DNA from 3 places in the Anaerobacillus sp. MEB173 genome. Region 1 is predicted to be linked to each of the others. Evidence: riboswitches for the same ligand, from Rfam matches in the RefSeq annotation. Region 1 holds a riboswitch; each other region holds the start of a gene.
The links. A riboswitch is a leader RNA that binds a small molecule or an ion and turns the genes downstream of it on or off. The one in region 1 is predicted to bind cobalamin.
Positions count from the first base shown of each region.

Region 1 (10,144 bases):
ACGAGGATACCAGAGAAAATACACTTTAACAGCAATGGAGCAATCTTTAAAACCGCATGAGCGTTTAAAGGAAGAAGCAGAACCGTGGGCGCTGCATCAAGGGATAGTGGAGGAAACAGAATCTAGTAAACGAACGTCAACGGAGTTAGCAGAAGAAGCTTTAGCATTATTACATCAAGAAACTCCGACTGAAACGGTCGGTATAAATGGGTTATCGGTATTTAAACAGGAGGAGATTTTTGAATTTGCGGTTTCTCCTGGAGTCATTGCAAAAACGTTTACAGCAGAGCAATTGCTTGCTATAGCCAATGTTGTTGGTAAAGAGGGAACAATGGAATATACAACTGACCACCGCTTGAAGATTTCCGTCCCAACAAATGATCCTACGCAAATCATTGACGAACTAAACGCCCAAAATTTAATGCTTCATCCAATTGGCGATGTTATTCAAGTTAAGGCATGTGATTTTTGTAATGGAGAAAAAGTCGATGCGATTCCATATGCGGAAGAAATTCAGCAACAATTAGGTGGGAAGTCAGTTGCTAAGCAATTAAATATTGGAATAAATGGCTGCGGTATGGCTTGTTATGGAGCAGTTACCGATGATATTGGGATCGTTTTCCGTAAAGGAAAGTTCGACTTATTTTTAGGAGCAAAAACCATCGGCAGAAATGCACACGTCGGGCAACCTGTTGCTGAAGGGATTGAGAGGGAGAAAATTGTTCCAACATTGTTAGCAATTATTAAGCAATATGAGCAAGAAGCTATACCAAATGAGCGTTTTTATAAATTTTTTAAGCGGGTAGGACAAGTACAAGGATATCCATACCGTGAAGTACCGGCACAAGTCGTTGTTGATGCAGTTTGTGGTGATTAGAGAGGAGGAGGAAAGGTGATTCTTGTTTTATCAGGAACAAGTGACGGCAGGGAACTCGCAATAAAAATAAAAAGTGAGGGCTTTCCTCTACTTGCAACCGTTGTCACGGACAATGCGGCAATTTCCTTAAAAGAAAAAAACATACCAGTCCGAGTGGGGCGTTTAACTACTGAGGAGATGGTAGAACTCATAAATGAGAAAGAAGTAAATACAATCGTAGATGCGAGTCACCCTTATGCGGAAGAAGCATCAAGAAATGCGATAAAAGCAGCAGAAATGGCTAAAATTCCATACATACGTTTTGAGCGTGAAATAACGAATGTAAACGATCACCCATTGATTACGGTTGTGAAAAATTACGAGCAAGCAGCTGAATTGGCAGCAACAAAGCAAGGTGTTGTCATGCTTACAACAGGCAGTAAGACATTGGCGACTTTTGCGAAGAAACTAATAGGAAAGCCTAATCTAACAATGGTCGCTCGGATGCTGCCAAGAAAAGATAATATGGAAAAGTGTGAACAGCTAGGAGTTGAGCAAAAGAACATTATTGCGATCCAAGGTCCATTCTCAAAAGAGCTGAATATTGCGCTATACAAGCAATTTGGTACGACATTAATGGTCACGAAGGAAAGTGGCAAAGTCGGTTCAGTTGACGAAAAAGTTGAAGCGGCTCTTGAGTTAGATATTCCAATTATTATGATAGAACGTCCAAAAATTAACTATGGAAAAGAATATTCAAAACAAGAAGAAGTGATTTCAGAATTAAAAATTTTAAACAGATAAAGGAGAGGGAAAAAATGGATTTCTCGACAAAATTTAAGCCAATGACAACACAACCACAGGAAATTGAAGGATTAAGCTTTGAAATGATAACGGAAGAGATCGGTGAGCACCCATTTACAGAGGAGCAATATCCTGTTGTACAACGTATTATCCATGCATCAGCTGATTTTGAGTTAGGTAGAAGTGTTCTGTTTCACCCGAATGCCATTCAAGCAGGAATTGAAGCGATTCGCTCAGGTAAGAAGCTAGTCGCTGATGTACAAATGATTCAATCTGGGGTGAGTAAACCGAGAATTGAGAAATTTGGGGGAAGTGTTCATGTCTATATTTCCGATCCCGATGTCATTGAGGAAGCGAAACGTCTAAACACGACACGAGCAATTATTGCGATGCGTAAGGCGGTCAAAGAGGCAGAAGGAGGCATTTTTGCGATTGGGAATGCTCCTACTGCATTATTAGAGCTCATTCGTCTAGTGAAAAGTGGAGAAGCGAAACCTGGTCTTATTGTTGGGATGCCAGTTGGCTTTGTCTCTGCTGCAGAATCGAAAGAAGAACTTGCATTATTAGATGTGCCGTTTATAACAAATGTTGGTCGTAAGGGTGGGAGTCCAGTCACTGTTGCTGCAGTGAATGCAATTTCGATTATGGCCGAAAAGGTTGGGTCATAAGGGGATAGCTCATGGAAAAAATTGCGTTAGTTTCAATTACGAAACACGGTGTACAGATGATCCGAGAGCTGCAGTCATTAATGCCAACTGCAGATCTATTTTATATGACTAAATTTTCACAAGGTGATGAGGAAGAACGGGGAATTACCATGTTTGAAGGTTCGGTTCGAAAGATAATCCCCCAGTTATTTGAACAGTATGATGGGATAACTTTTGTCGTTTCATTAGGTGCGGTTGTCAGAATGATTGCTCCTGTCTTGAAGGATAAAAAAACAGACCCAGCCGTTGTTGTCATTGACGATAAAGGGGAATTTGTCATAAGTGTACTTTCTGGTCATTTAGGTGGAGCAAATGAATTAACACGGACAATTGCCAAGTTGCTGCAAGCGACACCTGTTATTACGACGGCTTCTGATGTTCAGAAAACAATCGCAGTTGATTTATTAGGAAGAGATTTCGGCTGGGTAATCGATGGTGATGAATACGTCACACCAGTGAGTGCAGCGGTTGTCAATGAGGAGCCAGTTGTCGTGATTCAAGAGTCTGGGGAGAGAAACTGGTGGAAGTACAGCCATCCGCTTCCTGCAAACATTAAATGTGCTGATTCATTGGAAGAGGCGAAGGATCTTGATGTTAATGCATCGTTAATCATTACTCACCGGCTTTTCAATTTTGATTTTGAAAATAAATGGCTATCAAATTATGTTATTTATCGCCCAAAATCTGTTTATTTAGGGATGGGATGCAACCGTGGCACAAGTGCTGAAGAAATTGAGCAAGTTATTATTGATACGTTAGCCGAATTAGAGATCTCATTTTTTTCTGTAAAAGGGATTTCAACCATCGATCTAAAGAAAGATGAACAAGGCATGCTGGATGTTTGTAAAAAATTTGGTTGGGACTTTGTCTATTACACTCCTGAACAATTAAACAAGGTAGAAATTGAAAATCCTTCAGAGACTGTTTTTAAATATACAGGAGCTTATGGAGTAAGCGAACCTGCTGCAAAGCTTTCATCAGGAGAAAGCAAACTTTTGCTAGAAAAGAAGAAGTCTGGAAATGTAACGATATCTGTAGCGGTAGTAGTAAGGTAACAATAATCGTCATAAAGCAACAAAAAAGATTGACAAAAATAGCAGATTTCTATACTGTTAAATTATAATTTCATAATGTTTGGGAAAAGGTGAAGATTCTAGTAATCTTCAAGAGGGAAGCCGGTGAGAATCCGGCGCGGTCCCGCCACTGTAATTGGGTTGTTTTTTGTAAGTATGCCACTGTTTTTTTATGGGAAGGCACAGAAAACGTAAACCAAAAGCCAGGAGACCTGCCTTTTCTAGCAACACTGTTTAACCTACGGGAGATGGGGAAGTGTTAGAGTGCAGGTCTTATTCATTTTTAGTGTAGTTTAAGCTGATCAATGAGATATGGAAGCATTTCTAACCTCTTATGTAGGTTAGGAATGCTTTTTTTTTATGAAATATCGACTAATGAAGGAGAGTTGGGAAATGGATTTGAGCGTTTGGTCAGTACTTGGATTTAGTTTATTACTTGGGTTACGCCACTCTTTGGATGCAGATCATGTCATTGCAGTGTCGACAATTATGACTCGTACAAAGAGTGTTTTTAAAGCGGGAATGACGGGTGCCGTATGGGGATTAGGGCATTCAGTTATGATTCTAGCTGTTGGTCTTCTTGTACTGTTTTTTGGTATTTCAGTTCCGCAGCATCTGGAGCTTTATTTCGAATGGTTAGTAGGGCTGTTGTTAATCTATCTAGGTTTACAGGCGATCATCACTGAATATGTCAATAAGAAAAAGAGCGTGAATGAGAGTGTTGGGGTAGAGCATTTTCATCGCCGTTCATTCTTTGTTGGAATGATTCATGGCTTAGCAGGCAGTGGTGCTCTCATGTTACTAATGTTAACTCAAGTAAGTAATATAGGAGTTGGGTTTACGTACTTACTACTATTTGGTTTTGGTTCAATTGTTGGGATGTTTCTCGTTGCCATGGTGATTGGAGTTCCGTTTAAGGCAGCTACGACTAATCTTCGGTTACAACGACTTGTCATTTCAATTGTAGGATTAATAAGTATAGGCTTTGGTATTTCTATTTTCATATAACAAGAGGGGGAGTTTCGTATGAACAAGCAAGAGGGGAAAGTAATCGTTGTAGGTATTGGTCCTGGACACGAGGAGCATATGACTGTACGTGCGAGGGAGGCAATCATTGAAAGTGATATTGTCGTTGGTTATAAGACATATATGGATTTAATTGAACCCCTTATTACGAAGCAAGAAGTGATAAGTAACGGTATGACTGAGGAAGTAGGACGAGCAAGGGAGGCAGTAAGACAAGCTGAGCTTGGGAAGATTGTTTCAGTCATATCAAGTGGTGATGCTGGTTTATATGGTATGGCAGGTTTGATTTACGAGGTATTAGCTGAACAAAGTTGGAAGGAAGCAGATGGGATTATAGTTGAGATTGTTCCAGGTATTTCAGCAATTAATTCTTGCGCTTCACTTTTAGGGGCACCAGTCATGCATGATGCTTGTACGATTAGCTTGAGTGATCATTTAACACCATGGGAGATGATCGAGAAGCGTGTGAGGGCTGCAGCTCAAGCGGATTTTGTTATAGCACTGTACAATCCGAAGAGCGGAAAGCGAACGCGGCAAATTGAGGAGGCCCAAAAAATCCTATTAAACTATCGCTCGTCAGAAACACCAGTTGGTCTTGTAAAAAGTGCGTACCGAAATCGTCAGCAAGTGATTTTCACAGATTTAGCACACATGTTAGAACATGAAATCGGAATGCTATCAACCGTCATCATTGGCAATGAATCCACATTTATGTATGACGGAAAAATGATCACACCACGTGGATATCAACGAAAATATACATTAAGTGCAGATGAACAAAAGTTAAAGCCGCATCAACGATTAAGCGCAGAAGCAGAACCATGGGCGTTGAAGAGCAAATAATAATTAATAATTTAGAATTTAGAATTGATTTGGGTGAGTCTAAGAAGTTGAGTTTAGAGTTTAGAATTTAGAGTTGGTGAGGGCAAATGCAGTGAAGGTTTTAAAAATCTTCTTTAGAGTTACTTTCAATAACTCTACACTCTACACTCTACACTCTACACTAAAAAAGGGGTGTGACGAACGTGAATGCTGTTTTATTTGTTGGGCATGGGAGTAAGGATCCGGAGGGTAATGAGGAGATTATAAGGTTTGTAGATATGATGAGGGAAAAGATTGATGCACCGGTCATTGAAACATGTTTTCTTGAGTTTGCAAGACCAACGATTGAAGAGGGGATCAAGCGCTGCGTTGAGCGTGGTGCTTCTCATGTTGCATTAATTCCGATGATGTTCTTTTCTGCAGGACATGCGAAGATTCATATTCCGCATGAAATAGATCATGCAAAAGAGCATTATCCTCATGTCAAATTTACATATGGTCGTCCGATTGGTGTTCATCAGCAGTTAATGACGATTTTCATAGAACGTCTTTCTGCGGTAAATGTTGATCGTTTTGAAGCTGATGAGAGAACGGCTCTTCTAGTAGTAGGTCGTGGCAGCAGTGACCCTGATGCGAACAGTGATCTTTTTAAGATTTCAAGATTATTATCAGAGCAGTTTGAAAAGGAAGTTCTGGTTGAGACAGCCTTTATGGGAGTGACGACACCAACAGTTGAACAAGGTATTGAACGTTGTCTTCGTTTAGGTTCAGAAAAGGTGATTATTGTTCCATATTTTCTTTTTACCGGAGTTCTTATTAAACGATTGGAACGAAATCTAGTAACCTATCAACAGCGATATGAAAATATCGAGTTTCAAATGACCCAATATTTCGGGTTCCATCCAGGATTAACAGATATTTTTCTGGATCGAGTGACCGAAGCATTAGGAGATGAAGCTAAATTAAACTGTGATATGTGTCAATATCGTCTTCATGCGCTTGAGCATATGGATATTCACCATCATCACCATCACGATGATGATCATGAGCATGGTCACCATCACCACGAAGTAAAAGTACAAAAATAATAAGAAGGAGTGCGGTTTCTTTGGACTTTTTAACAGAATTTAAACCAACGACGATTCATCCTGAAGAAATTGAACAACTGAGTCATCAAACCGTAACAAACGAGCTGGGTGTACATTCGTTTACTGCTGATCAATATCCGGTTGTTCAGCGGGTCATTTACGCCTCTGCTGATTTTGAGCTTGGGAAAAGCATGCTCTTTCATGAGGAAGCAATTGAAGCCGGCATTCGTGCGATCCGAGCAGGGGAGAAAATTATTTGTGATGTCCATATGGTTCAAGTCGGAATCAGTAAACCGAGAATCGAGAAATTTGGTGGAAGTGTTCACGTCCATATCACGGATGAGGATGTCGCAAAAAAGGCGAAAGAGCTGCAAATAACAAGAGCGATTATGGCAACAAGAAAGGCAGTGCGAGAAACAGCGGGTGGAATTTATGTGATTGGAAATGCACCAACTGCTTTACTAGAACTGATTCGCTTAATTAAGTTAGGGGAAGCGCGCCCTTCACTAATTGTAGGTGTACCCGTTGGATTTGTTTCAACAGTAGAATCAAAGGAAGAATTAGCAAAGCTTGATGTACCTTATATTACGAATGTTGGTCGTAAAGGTGGAAGCCCAGTAGCAGTGTCGATTGTTAATGCCCTCGCAATTCTTGCAGAAAAGCTGGGAGAAAGATGACAAAAGAAACGAAAAAATTAAGACATGGGTACACGACTGGCGCGAATGCTACAGCAGCGTCAAAGGCCGCATTATTATCATTACTGCTGCAAAAGGAAGTTAAACAAGTTCAGATTACGTTACCTCGTGGTGAAAAGGTTCTCTTTACAATGGAACAGGTACGATTTACTGATCAAGAAGCAGAAGCGACAGTGATCAAAGACGGTGGAGATGATCCCGATGCGACCCATTTGGCAAAAATTGTTTCAACCGTATCGTTTCGGCATAAACCAGGAGTTTTTCTTGAAGGTGGGATCGGGGTTGGTCGGGTCACAAAGCCCGGATTACCTGTACCTGTTGGTGAGCCGGCGATTAATCCCGTTCCACGTCATATGATTAAGCAAACTGTCATTGAAGTGTTACATGAATATGAGTGTCCAACTGGTGTAAATGTAACGATTTCGGTACCTGATGGTGAAGAAATTGCCAAAAAAACATTAAATGGCCGTCTAGGAATTATTGGTGGGATTTCGATATTAGGCACAAGAGGAATCGTAGTCCCGTTTTCAACATCCGCATATAAAGCTAGTATTGTAAGAGCGATCTCGGTTGCTGTAGAGGCAGCGGGATGTAGCCATGTGATCTTGTCGACTGGGGGAAGAAGTGAAAAGTTCGGTATGACTCTTTATCCAGAGCACGCAGAAGAAGCGTTTATTGAGATGGGAGAATTTGTCGGCTTTTCTCTTAAGCAATGCAAAAAAGCTGGGATAAAAAAGGCAACATTAATTGGGATGATTGGAAAATTTTCAAAAGTTGCCCAAGGAGTAATGATGGTTCATTCAAAAAGTGCACCTATTAATTTTGAATTTTTGGCTAATGTTGCCAAAGAGGTAGGGGTGCCGACATGTTTGTTAGATGAAGTAAGGGGAGCAAATACGGCCTCCCAAGTTGCAGATATGATGATGGAGAATGGATATTCTGAATTTTTTAATCGATTGTGTCATTATGCCTGTAAAGAAGCGAGGAAGGAAGTCGGAGATGGCTTGGAGGTTGAAGTCATCTTAATGACGATGAAAAATGAATTGTTAGGAAGGGAGACGATATCATGACGAAGGCGATCAAAGTCATTGGAATCGGTGAGCAAGGGAAAGCCAGTCTTCTCCCAGTATATTTAAACTGGATTGAGGAGTGTGAGCTTCTTGTTGGCGGCGAGCGCCATTTAGCGTTTTTTCCTGATTTTCAAGGTGAGAAGCTTCCAATTAAAGGTGGGCTTTCAAAAGTAATTGAGAGAATTCAGGAATTAGGAAAAGAAACGGTTGTTTTGGCGAGTGGTGATCCGTTATTTTTTGGTATTGGATCCTATTTAGCGAAGAAAATGCCTGTAGAAATATACCCAGTACTAAGCTCCATTCAGGAAGCTTTTGCACGCATCCAAGAAAGCTGGCAAGATTGTACGTTCATCAGTGTGCATGGACGCAGCATGAAAGGACTCGCTCAAAAGATGGATGGCAATGATAAAGTTTGCTTACTCACTGATGCGATTAACAGTCCTAAGGAGATTGCACGTTATCTCCTTTCGTTTGGGATGAATGAATACAAAGCATTTGTTGGGGAAGCTCTAGGGGGCTCTACCGAGAAAACGGCATGGATGAAGCTTGAAGAAATGGCCGATTATGAGGCCGATCCGTTAAATGTAGTGATATTAAAACGAAAAGAAGCCGGCCCAACATGGACGCTTGGGATACATGATCATGAATTTTACCAGCGTAAGCCTGATAAAGGGCTACTCACAAAAAAAGAGATTCGGGTGTTAAGTCTTTCACTTTTACAGCTTACACGTACAAGTACAGTATGGGACATTGGGACATGTACTGGTTCAATGGCGATTGAAGCAGCAAGAATTTCACGTGATGGGGCAGTGTTTGCGATTGAAAAAAATGAAGCTGACCTTGAAAATTGTCTGAAAAACAGTAAGAAATTCCGTACTGATATTACCGCAATCCAGGGGAAAGCACCAGAAAGGCTTGAAGAATTTCCTGACCCTGATGCGATATTTATCGGTGGAACGGGCGGAAATATGAAAGAGTTACTTCAAGTTTGCTGCTCCCGTCTAAAACAAGATGGGCGGATTGTTCTAAATGCCGTAACAATTGAGACACTTTCAGAAGCATTGCAAACGTTTAAAGAGCTAGGTTTTCAAACAACGGTTACACAAGCAAATATTGCTCGCAGTAAACCTATTTTACATATGAACCGATTTGAATCGTTAAATCCAATTTATATGATTTGTGCACATAAGGGGGAAAACACAGAATGACAGCGATAGGAACAGTATACGGAATTGGGGTAGGTCCTGGAGATCCAGAGTTAATTACGGTAAAAGCCTACCGGTTAATGAAAGAATCACCAGTTATCGCTTATCCGAAAAAAAGAAGAGGCAGCAAAAGCTATGCGTTTCAAATTATTGAGCAGTACGTCAACACAAACGAAAAAGAAATGCTTGGTCTTGTATTTCCAATGACAAAGGACCAAGAAATCCTAGATCGCGAATGGAATCAAATTGTTGTAGAAGTTTGGGAGTGTGTAAAAGAAGGCAAGGATGTCGCCTTTGTAACGGAAGGCGACCCGATGCTGTATAGCACGTTTATTCATATGTTCCGTTTGATGAAGGAGCTTCATCCGGAAGTAGAAGTGAAATCGATACCTGGTATTTCTTCAATTAATGGGGTGGCTTCACAAATTGGTGTTCCGCTTGCCGATGGTGACGATTGGACGGGAATTATTCCGGCAACAAATGATCGTGAACGAATGAAGAAGGCACTACTTGATCATGATGGAATTATTTTTATAAAAGTAGCAAAAGTCATCGACATGATGATTGATTTACTTGAAGAGTTGGACTTAGTCGATAAAGCTGCCGTTGCGACAAAGGTAACTTCTAATGAAGAAGTAATATGGAGAAATGTAAGAGATTTACGCAATGCGGATTTAGAATATTTAACATTAATGCTTGTGAGAAAGTAAAAAGAAAGGGGTATTCTATGAAACTGGAAGCGAAAGTTTACATCGTTGGAGCTGGCCCTGGAGATCCCGATCTCATTACTGTAAAAGG
Region 1 covers NZ_JBJMAU010000002.1:12,069-22,212, reverse strand. Annotated here, with positions in the region: gene cobJ (precorrin-3B C(17)-methyltransferase) at 1-877, shown strand, start outside; gene cobK (precorrin-6A reductase) at 893-1,660, shown strand; gene ACJ2A9_RS04450 (precorrin-8X methylmutase) at 1,675-2,328, shown strand; gene ACJ2A9_RS04445 (cobalt-precorrin 5A hydrolase) at 2,340-3,422, shown strand; cobalamin riboswitch at 3,493-3,674, shown strand; gene ACJ2A9_RS04440 (hypothetical protein) at 3,834-4,448, shown strand; partial or broken gene cobJ (precorrin-3B C(17)-methyltransferase) at 4,467-5,297, shown strand; gene ACJ2A9_RS04430 (sirohydrochlorin chelatase) at 5,492-6,376, shown strand; gene ACJ2A9_RS04425 (precorrin-8X methylmutase) at 6,397-7,053, shown strand; gene ACJ2A9_RS04420 (cobalt-precorrin-5B (C(1))-methyltransferase) at 7,050-8,141, shown strand; gene cbiE (precorrin-6y C5,15-methyltransferase (decarboxylating) subunit CbiE) at 8,138-9,349, shown strand; gene cobI (precorrin-2 C(20)-methyltransferase) at 9,346-10,056, shown strand; gene cobM (precorrin-4 C(11)-methyltransferase) at 10,074-10,144, shown strand, end outside.

Region 2 (10,144 bases), on a different contig from region 1:
GAAGTTAGTTACAGAGCTATTGCTATTGGTTTTCCGGTCTTTACATTAGGTGGGTTAATCTTTGCCATGATTTGGGCGCAGATTGCTTGGACAAGATTTTGGGGTTGGGACCCTAAAGAAGTTTGGGCACTTATTACGTTCCTTTTCTATGCTGCTTACTTGCATTTGCGCCTATCAAAAGGCTGGCAAGGAGAGAAATCAGCGTGGCTTTGTGTTATTGGTTTTGTATTAATTATGTTCAATTTATTATTTATTAATCTTGTTGTAGCAGGCTTACACTCATATGCATAAAATCACAACCCCTTCACTGTAAAAGTGGAGGGGTTGATTACTAAGTAGAATTAGATTTCGTTGCGAGGAAGTTTGGGCTCGCTCGTGTGATTGTTCAATATTTAGACAAATCCTCTAATAGTTATTTTTATTTGTCACAATTATGTCAAGAATAAAAAATAAGTTATTTTGAAAATATTTCTGTATTAGTAACTCCGTGGTACAATAAAATTGTCAAATAATATGCCTATAAATAAAAAGCATAATTCAAAAATAATATTTTATGTTTTCGTACTGACAAAGGGGGAAATTCTAGTGGAAAAAGAAGCAAGAATTCTAGTTGTAGATGATGAAGAGCGCATTCGCCGACTTCTTAGAATGTATTTAGAAAGAGAAAATTATGATATTGATGATGCAGAAAATGGAGAGGTTGCTTTAGAATTAGCACAACAAAATAATTATGATCTTATACTATTAGATTTAATGATGCCTGGAATAGATGGGATTGAAGTATGTCAGGAAGTCCGAAAAACAAAAGCAACGCCAATTATTATGTTAACAGCAAAAGGTGAGGAAGCAAACCGTGTTCAAGGCTTTGAGGCCGGGACAGATGATTATATTACGAAGCCATTTAGTCCAAGAGAGGTTGTCCTGCGTGTGAAAGCGTTACTACGTAGATCGTCATCAACGAAGTTTTTGGAAACAGAAACATCTACAAAAGATGTATTAGTGTTTCAACATTTGACGATTGATAATGATGCCCACCGTGTTACCGTAAATGGTACGGAGATTAGTCTAACTCCTAAAGAATATGAACTCCTTCTATACTTAGCACAGTCACCAGATAAAGTATTTGCAAGGGAACAATTGTTGAAAGATGTTTGGAATTATGAATTTTTCGGTGATTTACGTACAGTGGATACACATATTAAACGATTACGTGAAAAGTTAAATCGTGTTTCCCCGGAAGCGGCAAGTACAATCTCTACCGTTTGGGGCGTAGGTTATAAGTTTGAGGCTGTGAAAGAGTAATGATTTGGCGCAGTCTAGTAGGGAAGTTATGGATAACCATACTTGCCCTTGTATTAGTTGTACTAACAATTTTAACGATTATGCTATTGCAATCGTTTGAGAAATTTCACCGAGAACAGGCTGAAGAACAGCTAACGAATCAAGCGACAATTATTGGAAATATCATGGAAGAATCGGAAATTGATGTTGCTTTGTCAACAGCCTGGAAAATTGTTAATGCTTATTCAGCAAAAGTTGTTATTATAGGTGATGAAGAACGCCATTGGTATTCACCGAATCAACAAGGATTACCGAATATTGCAATATCAACATTTGAAGAAGACCCAGATTTGGCTAAAGTCTTTGAAAACAATGAGTTAGTCGTAAGTCAAGGTGATTTTCCGATTACAATGAATGGCTATGAGTTTCATAATGAGATTTTAATCGTTGGTGTACCAATTGAAATGTTTGAAGGGAAAAAAGGTGCGGTATTTTTATATCAATCATTACGAATGATCGAAGAAACAACAAACCAAACGAAGAAAACAATTTATTTGTCTGCAGCAATTGCGATTATCTTAACGACGATCTTTGCGTTTTTCTTGTCTTCCCGTATTACTGCACCACTTCGAAAAATGCGTGAGGCATCACTCGAAGTTGCTAAAGGTAAATTTGATACGAAAGTTCCTATTTTAACAACTGATGAAGTTGGACAGCTGGCAATGGCTTTTAATCGAATGGGATCAGAGTTAAATGCAAATATTATGGCTTTAAATCAGGAAAAGGAACAATTATCAAGTATTTTAAGCAGTATGGCTGATGGTGTTATTACTCTTGATCGAAAAGGGAATATTGTTGTGACGAATCCACCTGCTGAGCGATTTATTCAAGCATGGTATTATGAACAGAAAGCTAATGATTTACAAGAGGATCACCTTCCGCAAGACATTAAGGTATTATTCCAACAAGTTGTTGAATTAGAAAGAGATCAATTAACAGAGGTAAGTGTTCAAGGACGCAGTTGGGTTATTGTAATGACACCACTATATGATAAATCATTTGTCCGTGGTGCTGTTGCTGTTCTTCGTGACATGACGGAGGAACGCCGCTTAGACAAACTCCGAACTGACTTTATAGCAAATGTTTCGCATGAATTACGAACACCAATTGCTATGCTGCAAGGATATAGTGAAGCAATCATTGATGGCATTGCTGGTACTGTTGAAGAACAACAAGAGCTTGCGCAAATTATTTACGAAGAGTCATTAAGAATGGGCCGACTTGTGAATGAATTACTTGATCTTGCGCGGATGGAATCAGGAAATATTCAGCTCAATATCGAGCCAACGAATATCAGGGAGTTTAGTCGAAGGATTATCAGGAAGTTTCAAGGGTTAGCACACGATAATCGTATCGAACTGAATGCACAGATTTCAGCCGATGATGATACAATTATTTGGATCGATGCTGATCGAATTGAGCAAGTATTAACGAATCTAATTGACAATGCGATTCGACATACGAGTGAAAATGGAAGTGTCACTTTATCCGTAGATTCGCATGAAACTGGGATTAAGGTTGATATAACAGATACAGGATCTGGTATTCCTGAAGAGGACTTACCGTTTGTGTTTGAGCGATTCTATAAGGCGGATAAGGCCCGAACTCGTGGGCGCTCAGGTACAGGCTTAGGATTAGCAATTGCTAAGAATATTGTTGAAGCTCATGAAGGGCAAATTTCTGTTCATAGTATCCTAAATGAAGGAACGACATTTTCCTTCTTTATCCCTCGCAAAATAGAGGAATAACCCGAAATAAACAGAAAAATTTTGTTTCATAAGAAACGTTGCTGCCGAGAAGATTATTCTTGGCAGCTTTTTTCTTTAGTTTAGAGCTTAGAGTGTAGAGTTTAGAGTTGCTTGAATGCAAAACAAAGAGGCACTTCCAAAGTGCTACTCTGAAAATGCCCTATTAATTTTACATTTTACATTTTAAATTCTAAATTCTCTCATTTCCTGTCTTTATAGATTTCACGCATGACATGGGTCAGTTCCGGGAGGATTAGTTTATTCATGGCGAGCTTAACAGCACCTGATGAGCCCGGAGTAGAGAAGATAGCAGTGTTTCCGCGTACACCAGCAATGGCCCGACTTAAGATGGCTGCAGAGCCAATATCTTCAACATAACTTAAGTAGCGGAAGATTTCACCGAAACCAGGCATTTCCTTATCTAATGTATCACGTACTGCTTCATATGTAGTATCACGCAGTGTAATGCCAGTACCGCCATTGAGGAGAATGGCCTCTATATCAACCCGGACTGAGGCGTCACGAATGAGTGTTTGAATCGCTGTATATTCATCTTTTACGATGTGGTAGTCAACGACTTGAAAGCCATTTTCCTCTAATAGTTCTTGCATGAGCTTTCCACTTTTATCTGTCTCCTTCGTACGTGTGTCAGAAACAGTAATAATCATACAGTTTACTGTCTTCGGTGCCTCTTGGCGATGTTCTTCTACAGACACAGTATCATCTCCTAACTATATTAAACGTAAACATTCCGATTATATCATAGTCATCATTGTAAAATACAGCAGTGATAATATGTCTGCTTTATTGTTAATGGTCTTAGTAAAAAAGCTGTCAAAAAAGAGAAAATTATGTATAATGGTTAATGTAAATCAATTTAATAATTTGTACATTAAGGTCACGATTTGTGATTAAAAGGGAAGTTGGTGAAATTCCAACACGGTCCCGCCACTGTAAACGTTAGAACATTTCATTATAACCACTGTCTAGTGATGATGGGAAGGGGGAAATGTTCGTTCATGCGTAAGTCAGGAGACCTGCCTTAATGTTTTGTGAATCCTTCGAGGAAAAGGTGAAGCAGTAAAGTAGATTACAGTTATTTTCGTTATCTATGCTACTGTTTAATTAAGTTCTCCAGAAGGGGAGCTTTTTTTATGTTGTAGAGACTTTGATTTACACCATGAATATTAACAGATGTATAAAGGAGATGAAGAGACAAATGAAAAAGTGGTTATTATTACTTTTTACAGTCCTATTATCAGTAGGAGTTCTACTCGGGTGCAGTTCGAATGAAGCAGAAGACGGTGGGACAAACGATGAAAGCGAAGAACAAGTGGAGGAAGTAACTGAAGGAGATGAAGCTACAGAAGAAGAGGCTGCTGAAGGAGCAAGCTTCCCAGTAACTGTCAAAGATGCGACCGGTGAAGAAATTACAGTTGAGGCTGAACCTGAAAGTATCATTACACTTACTCCAAGTAATACAGAAATTTTATATGCCCTAGATCTATTAGACAAAGTCATTGCTGTTACCGATAACGATGATTTTCCAGAAGGGATTCAAGACACAAAAGATAGTATTGGTGGAATGGAATTTGACGTTGAAAAAATCCTTTCACTTCAACCAGATATCGTTCTTGCTAATGCATTAAACGTTTCTGAAGGTATTGAGCAATTAAGAAATGCTGGATTAACCGTTGTTGTAACAAATGGTGGTTCTACATTTGATGAAGTGTACAGCTCAATTGAGATGGTGGCTTCAGTGACTGGTAAAGCTGAAGAAGGACAAGACATTGTGAATTCGATGAAAGAAAGAATTAATGTTATTACTGAAAAAGCAGCACAAATCAATGAAGAAGATCAAGTGAAAGTTTGGGTTGAAATTTGGCCAGCCCCAGACCTGTTTACGACTGGGAAAGGTACATTTATGCATGAAATGCTTGAAATGATCCATGCTGTTAATGCAGCCGGAGACCAAGAAGGATGGCCGAATTATACTGAGGAAGATGCTGTTAGCACGAATCCAGATGTGATTATTACTACTTATGGACATTGGGAGGGTATGGAAACAGCAGTTGAGGATGTTATAAGCCGTCCAGCTTGGCAAGAAGTTTCTGCTGTGAAATCTGAACGAGTTTATAATATTGAAGCCAACATCGTTGAGCGCCCAGGTCCACGCTTAGTTGAAGGGGTCGAAAAACTTGCAGAACTCATCTACCCAGAAATTTTTGCACAATAATCGTTTCATTGCTTATCTTTGTGCGTTATTGTTTTTAATGTTAGCTGTATTATTAGGGATATCGATAGGGAGTATATCGATTCCCTTTTCTACTATCATCTTTATTTTATCTGAAAATTTGTTCGGTATTCCGATTCATGCAGAGGTTGATCCGATGCTTGTTCATATTGTTATGGACATTCGTTTCCCAAGGGTTATCCTTGCTTTATTAGTTGGGTCGTCACTGGCTCTTGCTGGTGCTGCATTTCAAGGTTTTCTAAAAAACCCATTAGCTGATCCGTATACGTTAGGTGTATCTTCAGGGGCAGCTGTCGGTGCAGTGTTTGTATTATTTCTTGGTATATCAATCCCATTGCTAGGGAAATTTACTCTTCCTTTTTTTAGTATTGTATGCGGATTTATAACATTACTGTTTGTACTGTTTTTTGCGAAACTTGCTAATAAATCACTTACTGTTGAAACAATCATTCTAACAGGAATTATATTTAGTTCATTTCTAGGGTCGATTATTTCATTAATGATTGCATTGACCGGAGAAGAATTACGTCAAATCATAGGCTGGCTGCTTGGCAGTGTGTCAATGCGTGGGTGGGATTACATTTGGATTATGCTCCCGTTTTTTGTGGCAGGATTGATTATTCTCTTATTCAATAGCAGAGAATTAAATGCTTTGGCATTTGGTGAAGAAACAGCGAAGCATATTGGTGTAAATGTTCAATTACGAAAAATAATGATTTTACTAGGTGCATCGTTATTAACAGGAGCGGCTGTAGCTGTATCAGGTACGATTGGATTTGTGGGGCTCGTTATTCCACATTTGACACGACTGATCTGGGGACCTGATCACCGCCATTTACTACCACTTTCAGTCATGATCGGCGGCGGTTTTCTTGTTCTTTGTGATTTAGTAGCCCGTACAATAATTGCCCCAACTGAATTACCAATTGGTGTCATTACAGCTCTTATTGGTGCACCGGTTTTTGGACTTATTCTTCTTAGACAGCGTCGAAGGTTCACGTAGGGGAATGTAATAGCGTTGATTGTTCTCTAATATAATGGAAAGTACGTAAAGATAATGGAGTGATCCACATGATACAAGTAAATCAGGTGAGCGGGGGTTATGACCGAAATCGAGTTATTCATAATGTTTCCTTTGATGTTACAAAAGGAGAAATATTTGGGGTATTGGGCCCTAATGGGTGTGGGAAAACGACGCTATTAAAGATGATAAACGGTGGTTTACCGCTTCAAGAAGGAGAAGTGCTCATAAAAGGTCGTCCAATCCATTCATATTCTTCGAAACATTTGGCACAAATGATGGCTGTGTTACCCCAAAGCTCAGAAACAGCTTTTTCATATACGGTAAAAGAGGTTGTTTCTCTTGGACGTTATCCTTATCAAAAAGGGTTATGGCAGTCAAAAACAAAAGAAGATGAAAAAGTGATTACTGAGGCTATGGAGCAAACCGGGGTGCTAAGTTTTGCCAATAAACCTCTCCAATCATTAAGCGGTGGTGAGAGACAACGGGTACTGCTTGCCCGTGCTTTGGCACAGCAACCTGAAATCCTGTTATTAGATGAGCCTACTAATCATCTAGATATTTCATATCAAATCAGTTTGTTAGATTCACTGAAGATGTGGTCAAGGGAAAAGGGACTAACCGTAATCGCTATTCTGCATGATCTAAATATGGCAAGTCTTTACTGTGACCGGCTCTTATTATTAAAAGAAGGAAAGCAAGTTGTCATTGATCGCCCTGCTCATGTTATGGAAGAGACAACGCTGAAGGATGTATACAAGACCTCATTAAGCCGTAAAGAACACCCCGATGTGCCAAGGCCGCTCATTACATTAATGCTTGAACGGGATGCACAAGATGAGCGAACGCTCATTAGGCGATTTGAGCTTTATCAATCTAAGGAGATAATTAAAATTGATAGTCCGATCGCGCTTAAAACACTTTCGTCATCGATGCTTGGTGCTGGTTTCGGATGGAATAAGACGTTTGTTAATCGTCATGTAGACAGGAATTATAATGCATTAGAACCAGTACAGGAATTTAAAGAATATCTTCACCAAGCTGGGATAGACACTGTGGAAACGGTAGCGATGATGACTGCAGCGAGATTAGAAGATGCTTCTTTCATCACATTAGAAGAAGAGGAGTTTTCACTGTTTGCTGTCGTTACAGTTGGGACGTCTAATGCGGTTGATGCTTCGCGCTCATATGAGCAGGAATACGCTATCCGTGTAGGGACGATCAACACGTGGGTTTTTATCGAAGGTCAGCTGCCTGATGCTGCTTTTGTTCAAGCATTAACGACAGCAACCGAAGCAAAGAGTAAAGCTCTACAGGATGAGGAGATATATGATCCGATGTCTAAAACAATTGCTACAGGCACTTCAACAGATAGCATTTGTATTGCTGCTACTCAAACAGGGGTAGAACTGGAGTATGCTGGAACAATTACACCCCTTGGAAAAGCTATTGGCAAAGCGGTTTATGAAGGAACAATAAATGCGATAAAACGTAATAAAAGAAGGTTGAATAAAGAATGATTTTAGCACATACTATCGCAGTTTTCTTAGCTCTTGTTATTGATCGGTTCATTGGCGATCCGAAATGGCTCCCCCATCCTGTTGTCGGGATGGGAAAGCTCATTTCATTTTTTGAGAAACGATTGAATGTTGGCAACTTTAAAAAACTAAAAGGTGTCTTGTTTCTCTGTTTCGTTTTAACTTCTGTTGTATGTATCTCGATAATCGTTGTTTATGTTGCATATCAAATTCATTTTATTACTGGGATCATAGCTGAGGCACTCTTAATTTCAACAACAATCGCCAGTAAGAGTTTGGAACAGGCCGCTGTCGAAGTTGCTGATCCGCTACAGCAAGATGACCTTCCTAGTGCCCGATTGAAGTTAAGTTGGATTGTTGGACGGGACACCGAATTGTTGCAAGAGTCCGAAATTGTCCGCGGCACCGTTGAGACTGTTGCAGAAAATACTACTGATGGTGTTACTTCACCTCTATTTTATGCGATGCTTGGTGGTGCACCGTTAGCGATGCTGTATCGTGCAGTGAATACGTGTGATTCAATGGTAGGTTATAAAAATGAAAAATTCGGACAGTTTGGTTGGGCGTCAGCAAGATTTGACGATGTATTAAATTGGATACCGAGTCGGTTAACGGGACTTTTAATGGTTATAAGCTTTAAGCCAGAGCCGTATCATACGCGGCGGGAGTGTTTTGCCGTATTATTTCGTGACGCTAAGAAGCATCCAAGTCCAAACAGTGGATGGGGTGAAGCGGCTGTTGCTGCTTTGTTAGGTATTCAGCTTGGCGGTCAAAATACATATCATGGTGTTTTATCAAATCGAGCCAAAATGGGCGTAAAACATAGGGATCTCAAAACAAAAGATATTTATTTGTCCATTAAAATTATGAAGCGGACAGTTTATCTATTTACATTATTTTTGCTTGTAGTCGGGAGTGTTGTATATGGTATTACCTAACCATGGAGCGAATCCGAATCATACGATCGAAGCACTTGGGTTAACTGTAAAACAAGAGATTATCGATTTTAGTGTCAATACAAATCCATATGGTTCACCAGCAGAAATTAAAGAGCAGTGGCTTGATTATTTTCAGAATGTTGAAAGTTATCCGGATCCACACGTTAAGGAGCTAAGGCAAGAAATTTCTAAAACTGAAAACATTTCTGCCGATCATATTTTAGTTGGTAATGGTGCGGCTGAGCTCATTTTTCTTATTGGAAATCATTTTCGCCAAAGCCGAGTCCTTATCGTTGAGCCGACATTTTCTGAATATCGTGATGCTTGTGAAGCTTTTGGTTCTCATGTTGAATCTTTTTTACTAAGTGAAGAAAACGGCTGGCAAATCGATGTTGAAAAACTAGTAAAAGAAATGAAAAACAAGGACCTCCTTTTTATTTGTCACCCTAATAACCCAACTGGTGTTGTATATCAGCCAAGCCACTGGGGTTATTTATTCAAAAAAGCGGAGGAACTAGGGGTTGTCGTCATTGTTGATGAAGCATTTTATGATTTCTGTATGGAAGACATATCAGTTTCCGAGTTTGTCAAAGAGTACGCGAACCTGATTGTATTACGTTCGCTGACAAAAATGTATGCGATTGCTGGTATTCGCTTAGGTTATTTACTTGCCCATCCTTCACTTATCGGTCAATTACGTCAGCTTCAGCACCCATGGAGTGTAAATGGTTTAGCACAGAAGATTGGGCTTGTTTGTCTTAATGCTTCTTCACACGCCAAGAAATCGAGGGAGAAGATTGCTGTTGAACGGGAGCGGTTGTTTCCGTTGATACGAGAGCAAGGATTTATACTGTCGCAATCAAGTACCAACTATTATTTAATAAGAGAGCACGGGCATAAGAAAGATATGAAATCATTGATGACATTCTTAATAGAACATGGAATCATCCCTAGACATACATATAATTTTAAAGGTTTAGACGGAAAGTACCTGCGTCTTGCGATTAAAACAGAAACTGAGAATAATAAATTACTTGATGTATTAAGGGGATGGAAACGATGATTGCTTTTATTACTGGCGGGGTCAGAAGCGGAAAGAGCTCTTATGCTGAACAGCTAGCAATCAACTGTGCCAGGGAAGATCAGCAATTATACTATATTGCAACGAGTATTCCAGAAGATGAGGAAATGCAAAAGAGAGTAAATCATCATAAAAATGACCGTAATAGAAGTGGTGCCAATTGGCAAACTATTGAGCAAGCACGAAATGTTGTTGAGTTACTAGACAGATTTCAAACCGGTGA
Region 2 covers NZ_JBJMAU010000004.1:198,244-208,387, reverse strand. Annotated here, with positions in the region: gene ccsB (c-type cytochrome biogenesis protein CcsB) at 1-291, shown strand, start outside; gene ACJ2A9_RS10870 (response regulator transcription factor) at 586-1,302, shown strand; gene ACJ2A9_RS10865 (ATP-binding protein) at 1,302-3,089, shown strand; gene ACJ2A9_RS10860 (MogA/MoaB family molybdenum cofactor biosynthesis protein) at 3,290-3,757, opposite strand; cobalamin riboswitch at 3,968-4,148, shown strand; gene ACJ2A9_RS10855 (ABC transporter substrate-binding protein) at 4,309-5,325, shown strand; gene ACJ2A9_RS10850 (FecCD family ABC transporter permease) at 5,288-6,346, shown strand; gene ACJ2A9_RS10845 (heme ABC transporter ATP-binding protein) at 6,415-7,884, shown strand; gene cbiB (adenosylcobinamide-phosphate synthase CbiB) at 7,881-8,840, shown strand; gene cobD (threonine-phosphate decarboxylase CobD) at 8,827-9,903, shown strand; gene ACJ2A9_RS10830 (bifunctional adenosylcobinamide kinase/adenosylcobinamide-phosphate guanylyltransferase) at 9,900-10,144, shown strand, end outside.
Region 2: it holds a riboswitch for cobalamin, as region 1 does, so the genes downstream of both, ACJ2A9_RS10855 (ABC transporter substrate-binding protein) here and ACJ2A9_RS04440 (hypothetical protein) in region 1, are expected to answer to the same signal.

Region 3 (10,144 bases), on a different contig from region 1:
AAATTAATTTTGATAGATGAGGTGAAAAAAGATGAATGATGAACAGAAACAAAATGATCCGATGAATTTAAATGGTAAAAAATATCAGCAATTGGAGAGCTTTCGAGTTGATCACAATAATACGAAGCTAACAACCAATCAAGGAGTGCGTGTTTCGGATACGGATGATTCACTTAAGGCTGGTGATCGCGGTCCAACGTTAATGGAGGATTTTCATTTTCGTGAAAAAATGACACACTTTGATCATGAACGAATTCCTGAACGGGTTGTTCATGCCCGTGGCTTTGGGGCACACGGTTACTTTCAAGTATATGAATCGATGACAGAGTTTACAAAAGCAAAGTTCCTGCAGGACCCATCTGTACAAACCCCTGTATTTGTTCGTTTCTCGACGGTTGTCGGTTCACGTGGTTCTGCTGATACTGTTCGTGATGTACGCGGTTTTGCAACAAAATTCTATACTGAGGATGGAAATTATGACTTAGTTGCTAATAACATTCCAATCTTTTTTATTCAGGATGCGATTAAGTTTCCTGATGTCGTTCATGCGATTAAACCAGAGCCTCATAATGAAATTCCACAGGCTTCAGCTGCCCACGATACGTTTTGGGACTTTGTCGTGAGCAATACAGAAACCGCTCATATGATTATGTGGTTACTCTCTGATCGAGCCATTCCGAGAAGCTTTCGTATGATGGAAGGTTTTGGAGTGAATACATTTCGGTTTGTTAATGATCAAGGGAAAGCCCGCTTTGTAAAATTTCATTGGAAACCAAAGCTGGGTGTCCATTCTCTCGTTTGGGACGAAGCCCAAAAATTAGCTGGGAAGGACCCGGATTTTCATCGTAAAGACCTGTGGGAAGCAATCAATATGGGAGAGTATCCTGAATTTGAACTTGGTGTACAAATGATTGATGAAGAAGATGAATTTATGTTTGATTTTGATATTCTTGATCCTACAAAATTCTGGCCGGAAGAAATCGTCCCAGTAAAAATTATCGGGAAAATGACATTGAACCGTAATCAGGATAACTTTTTTGCTGAAACGGAACAAGCTGCATTTCATCCCGGTCATGTTGTTCCCGGCATTGACTTTAGTAATGATCCTCTCTTACAAGGACGGCTGTTTTCCTATACAGATACACAGCTTCTGCGCTTGGGAGGACCTAACTTTCATGAAATACCGATAAATCGTCCAATCGCACCTGTTAACAATAATCAACGTGATGGCTTCCACCGGATGACGATTGACAAAGGACAAGTAAGCTATTCACCAAATACATTAAGAGGTAATTCGCCTCAGCCTGCCTCTGACAAAGAAAATGGTTATGTTCACTACGCTGAAAAGGTGGAAGGACAAAAAATACGAAAACGCAGTGAAAGCTTCCATGACCATTACCGTCAAGCAACACTCTTTTGGAACAGTATGTCAAATGCTGAAAAGAGACATATCATTAAGGCCTTTCATTTTGAAGTTGGCAATGTAAAAGACAAAACGATTAAACAGCAGGTTGTTGAAATGTTTAATAATGTGGACGGTTTTCTTGCAGCTGAGATTTCCAAAGGAATTGGTGTCATGCCACCTGCTAATCCAGGCGGAACAGGGGTTACTGAAAGCTCTCCTGCTGTTAGCCAGGATAATACAATCAAAGATGCACGAACGAGAAAAGTAGCGGTTCTTGCTGATCATGGATTTACATTTGATGAGCTCATGCAAGTAAAGACGGCGTTAGAAGGTGCTGGTGTACATGTTGACATTATTAGCCGAACCTTAGGAATTATCGCAAGTGTTGAAGGGCAGCAAATTGAAGTAAACAAAAGCTATTCGATTAGTTCATCAATTATGTATGATGCCCTCTTTATCCCCGGAGGTCAGCAGTCAATTAACAATATGATGATGCATAAGGAAGCAAAAGATTTTATTAATGATGCATTTGCCCACGCTAAACCAATCGGTGCGATAAATGAAGGTATCGACCTTCTTACTAATGCTGAAGTTAAGAACATAAATCTTGCATTGACTGAATCTAAAGGAGAAGTCACAACTCATCTAGGAGTTGTCACTGTTCGTAATCCGTCAGACTTTGAGGCATTTAACAATGAGTTTATTGTCGCTATTGCTGAACATCGCCATTGGCTGAGGGAAAATCAAGATGGGAAAATGACCGGCTGATAGAAAATGGAAAATGATATTATTAGGAAAACAAGTTATTCTTCTTGGATGACTTGTTTTTTTCGCATTAGAGGATCGTGAAATAACGCTTATTTATCCAACTTTTACATGCTCAGATCAATCCTATTTAGGACATTCTATGATGTAAGACAACAAACAGGAGGAAGCTATATGTTTTCTTTTTTGAAGGATAAACCCAAAACATTTTGCTCAAGTGAGTACGATAAACTTAAGCGTGTCATTCTCTGTGAACCTCAATACATGACAATAAAAGATATGATTAATGAAACACAAAAACATTTTAAGGATGAAGGAATTCATATTAAGCTTGCAATGGAGCAGCACAAACAACTCGTTTCAACACTTCGTTCTCATGATGTTGAAGTAATATTATTACCAGCTCAACAACGTTTCCCAGAGCAAGTGTTCACACGAGATATCGGCTTCACACTCGGCCAAACGATATTTGTTGCCGATATGGCTGCTGACATAAGACAAGGAGAGGAAGATGTCTTAAAGGAATGGCTTGAGGAAGAAAAAATTTCCTATTATAACTTAGTTGGTGATGAGATCGAAGGTGGCGATGTCATCATTGATCGCAACAAAATTTTTATCGGTGAAAGTGATCGAACAAACAAAAAGGCCATAGAACATATGCGTTCTCTTCTACCTAGTTATGAAGTGATTACGATTCCATTTACAGAAAAATACTTACATCTTGATTGTGTCTTTAATATCATCTCACCACATGAAGCTCTCTATTTTCCTGCTGCATTTACAAATAAAGAACAGGAAATCCTTAAATATCATTATGATTTAATTGAGGTATCGGAAGAAGAACAATTTACATTAGGAACAAACGTCCTCTCTCTTGGGGACAAAAGAATACTCAGCCTTCCAGTTAATATAAATGTTAACGCTCAGCTTCGTCAGCGTGGTTTTAATGTCATTGAAGTTGATATCACTGAAATTATTAAATCCGGCGGATCATTTCGCTGCTGTACTCTTCCACTCGTTCGTGAAGAAAGCGAACATGAAAAATAAGAAAGGAACAGATCCTTTCTTATTTTTTTGTGATGAAACATCTTACATAAACAACCTATTTTTTCAAACAATAATGAAGAGAAAATAAGGAGCGTGACAGATCGATGGCAGCAAATTCAGGCGAGAAAACAGAAAAGCTCTTACGCTGGTGGGAGCTGTCTCTTTTAGGAGTAGCTGGTACGATTGGAACTGGTTTTTTTCTTGGGTCTAGCATTGCCATTGGTATGGCAGGACCTTCTGTTGTTTTTGCCTTTGCTATTGCAGCGATTGGGACATATATCGTTTATGAAGCACTTGCGAAGATGACAATTGCCGATCCACAAAAAGGCTCCTTCCGTACATATGCAAAAAAAGCCTATGGACGCTGGGCTGGTTTTGCAAGCGGCTGGGTTTACTTTATGTCAGAAATGCTAATCACAGGCAGTCAATTGACGGCATTGTCCATTTTCACCCGTATTTGGTTTCCTGGTATCCCATTATGGATATTTGCGAGTATTTATGGAGCACTAGGTATTTTGGTAATCGTAATTGGGCCTAAAGGATTTGATCGAGTTGAGAACCTGTTAGCAGTATTAAAAATTGCCGCCATTCTGATGTTTATCATACTTGCAATCATTGCTTTATTTGGCGTGTTTGGTAATGGAAATGAACAAATAACGATACCCCGGACATATGGACAAATTTTTCCAAATGGATTAGGCGGCTTTATGCCAGCATTAATTTACGGATTTTATGGGTTTGCCGGAATTGAAATTATGGGGTTACTTGCAGTTCGATTGAAAGAAAAGAAAGATGCAATGAAATCGGGAAAAGTGATGCTGTTTGTGTTAGCACTTATCTATATTACATCAGTTGCTCTTGCCTTACTAATTGTATCTTGGAATAACATAACAACCGATGAAAGTCCTTTTGTTACCGCGTTAAACAATTATAATATTCAGTACGTCCAGCATATTTTTAATGGCGTATTCATTATTGCCGGGTTCTCTACGATGGTCGCTTCATTGTTTGCGATTATTCGCATACTTGTTACGTTAGCCGAGGATAAGGATGCCCCAGCAATTTTTGCAAAACAAACGAAAAAGAAAATCGCCTTGCCAGCGATTACCCTTACAGCAGGAGGAATTATTATTTCGATTATCTTATCCCGGGTCATGCCCGGTCGTATTTATGAATATGTGACAACTGCTGCTGGACTAATGCTTTTGTATAACTGGTGTTTCATTATCGGTTCATACGGACGGCTCTCAAAACTAACAGCAAAAGACAACGTAAAACGGTTCATCGGGTTTTTCCTTGTTCTCATTGCGGTCATTGGAACGACTTTTCATCATACAAGTCGACCAGGATTTTTTGTTAGCCTAATATTTATAGTCGTTGTTGGACTAATTACGCTTATCATGCAGCACTTTTGGAAAAAGAATAAAGGAAATGAAGATAAAAGTACTTTATTTACGAGATTAGAATAGTAATTTACACGCTTGGATTCCAAAATAAATCCCAAAACCAATTAACGATATTCCTGATATAACAGAAACCGTTGTTAAAAGCTTAGTTGTTAAGAATCGGCGCATTCCACTCGCTAGTACTGCCATAGTTACATCCCAAAGACAAATGCCGATAAAAATGGCTGAACAGTAGATAATTAATGTGTTCGTGTCATATGATGTTATTGTTTTTGCTAAAATCGAACCAAAGATCCCAAGCCAAAATAGAATCGTGATAGGATTAAATAACGACATAATAAAACCAGTGAGAAATGATTTCAGATGTGATTCTTGTCCGCCTCTCATCATATCTGTTGAAAGCTGTTTTGCACTAAATAAACTCTCATAGCCTGTATATACTAAAACAAAAAAGCCAAATAACCATAGAAAAGCCTGAACAAAAGGAATCTCGATCAAATGAACAAGTCCTAAAAAAACAAGTAGCATAAAGAATCCATCAGCAATTGTCGCACCTAATCCAACGAGCCATGCATGAAAAAAACCACCTTTAATGCCTTTGTCAATTTGCGCTGCATTGACCGGCCCGATCGGTGCAGCCAAAGATAATCCAAGTAATATGTAACTGAAAAATACAGCCATAAAACACCTCCATGAGACAACCAGTCGCTTGTACATCATATTCAGCAAGTCAAGGATTTACGACTCATGGATGTGGGGGAATGTAAAACCTTTGTGCATTAAGTGGCTATAACCCTTTAGAAACTTTTTTAACAATATGTTCGTCTTTTATTGTTCCTTTCACCGTTTCACCTAACGCTTGAAATCCAGTCCCATTAAAACAATGACTGATATAACTTTCAATGTCATGTCCTGACATTAATGATTCAATGAATTGCGGAGCATCTTCTGCCGAAATATTTTTATACCATTTTCCATCAGGGTAAGTTATTAATACACATTTATCCTGACAACGACCGTTACAAAGTGTTCTTGTTGTATGGATCATCTGATCAAGCCCTTGATTTGAAATTTCTTTACGAATAGCCAGTGTCAAGTCTTCAGCTCCTGCTTTCTTGCAACTGCTTCCATTACAAATTAATACATGATGCTTAGTTGTTGATAAATCCCAAGTCGCCAAATTAATTCCCCTCTCCTCTTACTTAATTATTTTATAAGTCAACATTCGATTGAATGGCTAGATTAGCAAAATCGTACAATTGACTAAGTGTTATTTTAGAACCCACTCTGGCCATCATGAAATTCACATCATAACAGGCGATGTCTGGTTCATTTGTATGAAATTCCTCAAATCCAACTGACTCCAGAACATGTTTAAGCATGTTTTTATATAGAATGGGATCCCCATTTGTCATGTCTAGGTCCCAATGCCAACAATATTCCAATGAAATAATAATGTAGTTTTCTGTTTCAGCTAATCTAAACAAAGCCTGTAACAATTTCTGTCCCACTTTTTGATTTCGGAATTCTGGTGCTACTTCAATTACGCCTAACATCTTCAGATAATTTAATCGTATCCACCTCTCATCACTTTCTGGTGAAAGTATAATCGCGTATCCAATAATGTTTTCATTATTTAATGCCAGGGCCATTAATACATCATCACTCTCCATCGCAATGAGCATCGCCTCTTGTTGTTTATCTGAATCACGAAAACGATTTAGATTAGAATGAAAATGAAGTTTCTGTAATATTTTTAAAATTTCCCTCTGATTCGTTATAATCGTATACGACATTGAACCACATCCTTATATGCTTTTTAAAGCATTAAGAGAAAAAGCACACAATCGATTGATAAGCTTTATTAAGCGCCTGCAATTCTTCTTCTCGATCTACTCTATTACTTTTATCATCGATAATTTTTGATTTTAATTCGATGTATTCTTTTTCTACCTTTCGCTTCGAAGCGTAGATTAACAGAGTTGCTCCTAATGCATCATAGTATTTTCTGAAATAAACATTTTCCAAAACCTTCTCCCCCTCTTTTTACATACTAAAAAGAGCATTTAAACCTATTAGGTTTAAATGCTCACAAAAAACAATGGTATGTTCTGCCTTAAAAAATGCATACATTACTTTCGTCTTCGCAAACACCTCCCTATATCCCGCAGGTCACATTGTGTTCTCTAAACAGGCAGGTCTCCTGACTTACCATCGTCGCTTCTTGCGTCTTCCCGCTATTAAAGCAGTGACTTCGTGCAAGTTACTCCGGATTACAGTGGCGGGAACCGTGTCGGAATTTCACCGAACTTCCCTTTTAAGCTATACATTCTTCAATGCACAACAACCTGTCTAGAATATGTATATAATTATTTTTTTATATTACATTACCATACCTTTAATGTCTACCATTATTTTCCCGGTTTCTATCGATATCAATTTAAAATATACTTTCTGAATTTTATAATAATTAAAATAAGAAAGCCGAACTCACATGTTTGTGAATTCGGCTTGTTTGATAACTAAATCATTACCTTACACATGTCCTTTGTAAATTGAACAGGATCCTCAAGTGGCAATCCTTCAATCAGAAGCGCTTGGTTGTATAATAGATTTGTATAAAGGTTTAGCTTCTCTTTATCGTTCTCGAAACATTGTTTTAAAGCTGTAAACACATCGTGATTGACGTTAATTTCAAGGATTTTGTCTGCTTTAATATTTTGATTATCTGGCATCGCTTGAAGGATTTTTTCCATTTCAATTGTGACTTCCCCTTCTGTTGCCAAACATACAGGGTGTGTCTTCAAGCGTTTAGAAACTCTGACATCCTTCACTTTTCCAGCTAGAATCTCTTTCATTTGCGTAAACAGCTCTTTGTTTTCCGTTTCTTTTTCATCGATCTCTTTCTTGTCTTCATCAGATTCGATTCCTAAGTCACCGCTTGAAACGGATTTGAATTCTTTCTCTTTGTAATTCATGAGCATTTTGATCGCAAACTCATCAATATCTTCACTGAAATACAGTACTTCAAATCCTTTATCAACAACAAGCTCTGTCTGTGGCATCTTGGCAATGCGGTCATTCGATTCCCCTGAAGCATAGTAAATGTATTTTTGCTCCTCAGGCATTCTTTCCACATATTCAGCCAATGTTACGAGCTTCTTCTCCTTAGATGAATAGAACATAAGCAGGTCTTGCAATTCCTCTTTATTTGCACCAAAATCACTATACACGCCGTATTTTAGCTGACGGCCGAAAGATTTGTAAAATTGCTCATATTTTTCCCTTTCTTCCTTCAGTATGCTTTGCAGCTGGCTCTTAATTTTCTTCTTAATGTTTTTGGCAATCAGCTTTAATTGACGGTCGTGCTGAAGCATCTCACGAGAAATGTTTAATGAAAGGTCTTCAGAGTCGACCATCCCTTTTACAAAACTGAAGTAATCAGGAAGTAGATCCGCACATTTTTCCATGATGAGTACGCCATTTGAGTAAAGTTCTAAGCCTTTTTCAAATTCCTTTGAATAGTAATCAAATGGAATATTTTCCGGAATATAAAGTATCGAATGATAGCGTACCGCACCATCAACTGTAATGTGAATATGCTTAAGCGGCTTGTCAAAACCGTAATGCTTTTCTTGATAAAAGTTCTCATAGTCCTCGGTAGTTAGCTCGTTTTTGTTCTTTTTCCAAATTGGAACCATACTATTGATGATTTCTTCTTCAATTACATCCTCAAACTCATTGTCACTGTCTTCTTTTGCTTTCTTAACCGATACGTCCATTTTGATCGGATAACGAATGAAATCAGAGTATTTTTTAATAATAGATTTGAGACGATATTCCTCAAGAAATTCATCATAGCTTTCTTCTTCTGTATTCTCTTTGATTTGTAAAATAATCTCAGTACCAACGTCTTCTTTTTCTGCCGGCTCAATTGTGTAGCCATCCGTTCCTCTTGATTCCCATTTGTAAGCTTGGTCACTGCCAAGAGCTTTACTAATCACTGTTACGACATCAGCAACCATGAACGCTGAGTAGAACCCAACACCAAATTGCCCGATGATATCATGACCGTCTTTGCTTTCATTTTCCGTCTTAAATGCAAGGGAACCACTTTTTGCAATTACACCTAAGTTATTTTCCAGCTCTTCCTCAGTCATTCCAATTCCAGTATCAGTAATCGTTAACGTCCGGTTTTCCTTATCTGCTTTAATCTTTATGTAGTAGCTCTCGTTGTCGAAGCGTAAATTTTCATCCGTTAACGCCTTATAGTAAATTTTATCAATGGCATCACTTGAGTTTGAAATTAATTCTCTTAAAAAGATTTCCCGCTGTGTATAAATTGAATTGATCATCATCTCTAACAAACGTTTTGATTCTGCTTTAAATTGCTTTGTCGTCATACTGTGCATCTCCTTTCAAATTTGCATAACATACCAATTAGCACTCAACCATACTGAGTGCTAATTTCTATTTTTTATTTTACATATGTTGTGTTCGATGTCAATGAAATGAGAGAATTTTTGAAGTAAAAAAACAAAAAAACGAGCAATCATTATTGGTTGCTCGTTTTGAATATATATTATCTAAACATGCTACGCTTCATAATCTTTTCTGCCTGATCACGTAGTTCGCGGTAATCGTGAATAATTTCTTCAAAGTATCGAAGTAATCTTTTCATTTCGAATTCCTTCTTTCATTAATAATTAAATTGAATGTATCCTTATTATGATCCTCTTTCTAATAATTAACAAAAGCGGTTTTCGTTAATGAAAACGACAACATTATTGATGAAAGCGTATGACATCAATGCTTTCCTCATTTTATCTCACTTTTTCGCAAAAAAATCCCATGGAAGCATTTGTTAAGACAGATGCTTCCATGGGGATTACAACATTATTATGAAACACAAGAATTATCTTGGTCCCCTATTACTTTTTCTACACTTGCATAAACACTTACCATCGAACTTTCATATTCTTTTTGTACTTTTTTAATAACTTCTAAATCGGTATCACTCAACTTGTGATATCCCTTTTCGTTCACTGCAATGGAATAGCCTTGTTCTTTTAATAATCTCACGTAGTTTCGAAGTATTGATTTCTGCATGCCGAGTTGGTCAGCTGCCTCTGAAATGCCGTACATCTTACCTTTCACGAAGATCACCCTTTTGTTTTAAAATGTACTACTCCTTACAATAAATCACTAAATCCGCCATTTACCTGCTTCTCACATCAGTTGCTAATTAAATTTTGACTAAGAGATTATCACCTAGCTTACTAGTATTTTTTACTACTATATCAATATGCTTATAATTCTGAATAATAACTTCGACAACACCATTGACTTTTCCTCTATCAAATCCAATCTATTTATAAATATTTGCTAAAAAAGTAGGACGTGCAAAATATATTAATAATACCTTAATTCCGTTGGCATCCAATTCGCTGGTACACCCTTTCCTGTCTTGCGGCCATGTTGTAGTGCTTGAATTAATCTGACTATTTCAAACGTATTGCGG
Region 3 covers NZ_JBJMAU010000001.1:242,238-252,381, reverse strand. Annotated here, with positions in the region: gene ACJ2A9_RS01230 (catalase) at 32-2,173, shown strand; gene ACJ2A9_RS01225 (dimethylarginine dimethylaminohydrolase family protein) at 2,345-3,217, shown strand; gene ACJ2A9_RS01220 (amino acid permease) at 3,322-4,686, shown strand; gene ACJ2A9_RS01215 (LysE family transporter) at 4,678-5,304, opposite strand; gene ACJ2A9_RS01210 ((2Fe-2S) ferredoxin domain-containing protein) at 5,411-5,803, opposite strand; gene ACJ2A9_RS01205 (GNAT family N-acetyltransferase) at 5,835-6,419, opposite strand; gene ACJ2A9_RS01200 (hypothetical protein) at 6,451-6,651, opposite strand; cobalamin riboswitch at 6,800-6,990, opposite strand; gene htpG (molecular chaperone HtpG) at 7,146-9,026, opposite strand; gene ACJ2A9_RS01190 (hypothetical protein) at 9,523-9,780, opposite strand; gene ACJ2A9_RS01185 (peroxiredoxin) at 10,036-10,144, opposite strand, start outside.
Region 3: it holds a riboswitch for cobalamin, as region 1 does, so the genes downstream of both, ACJ2A9_RS01200 (hypothetical protein) here and ACJ2A9_RS04440 (hypothetical protein) in region 1, are expected to answer to the same signal.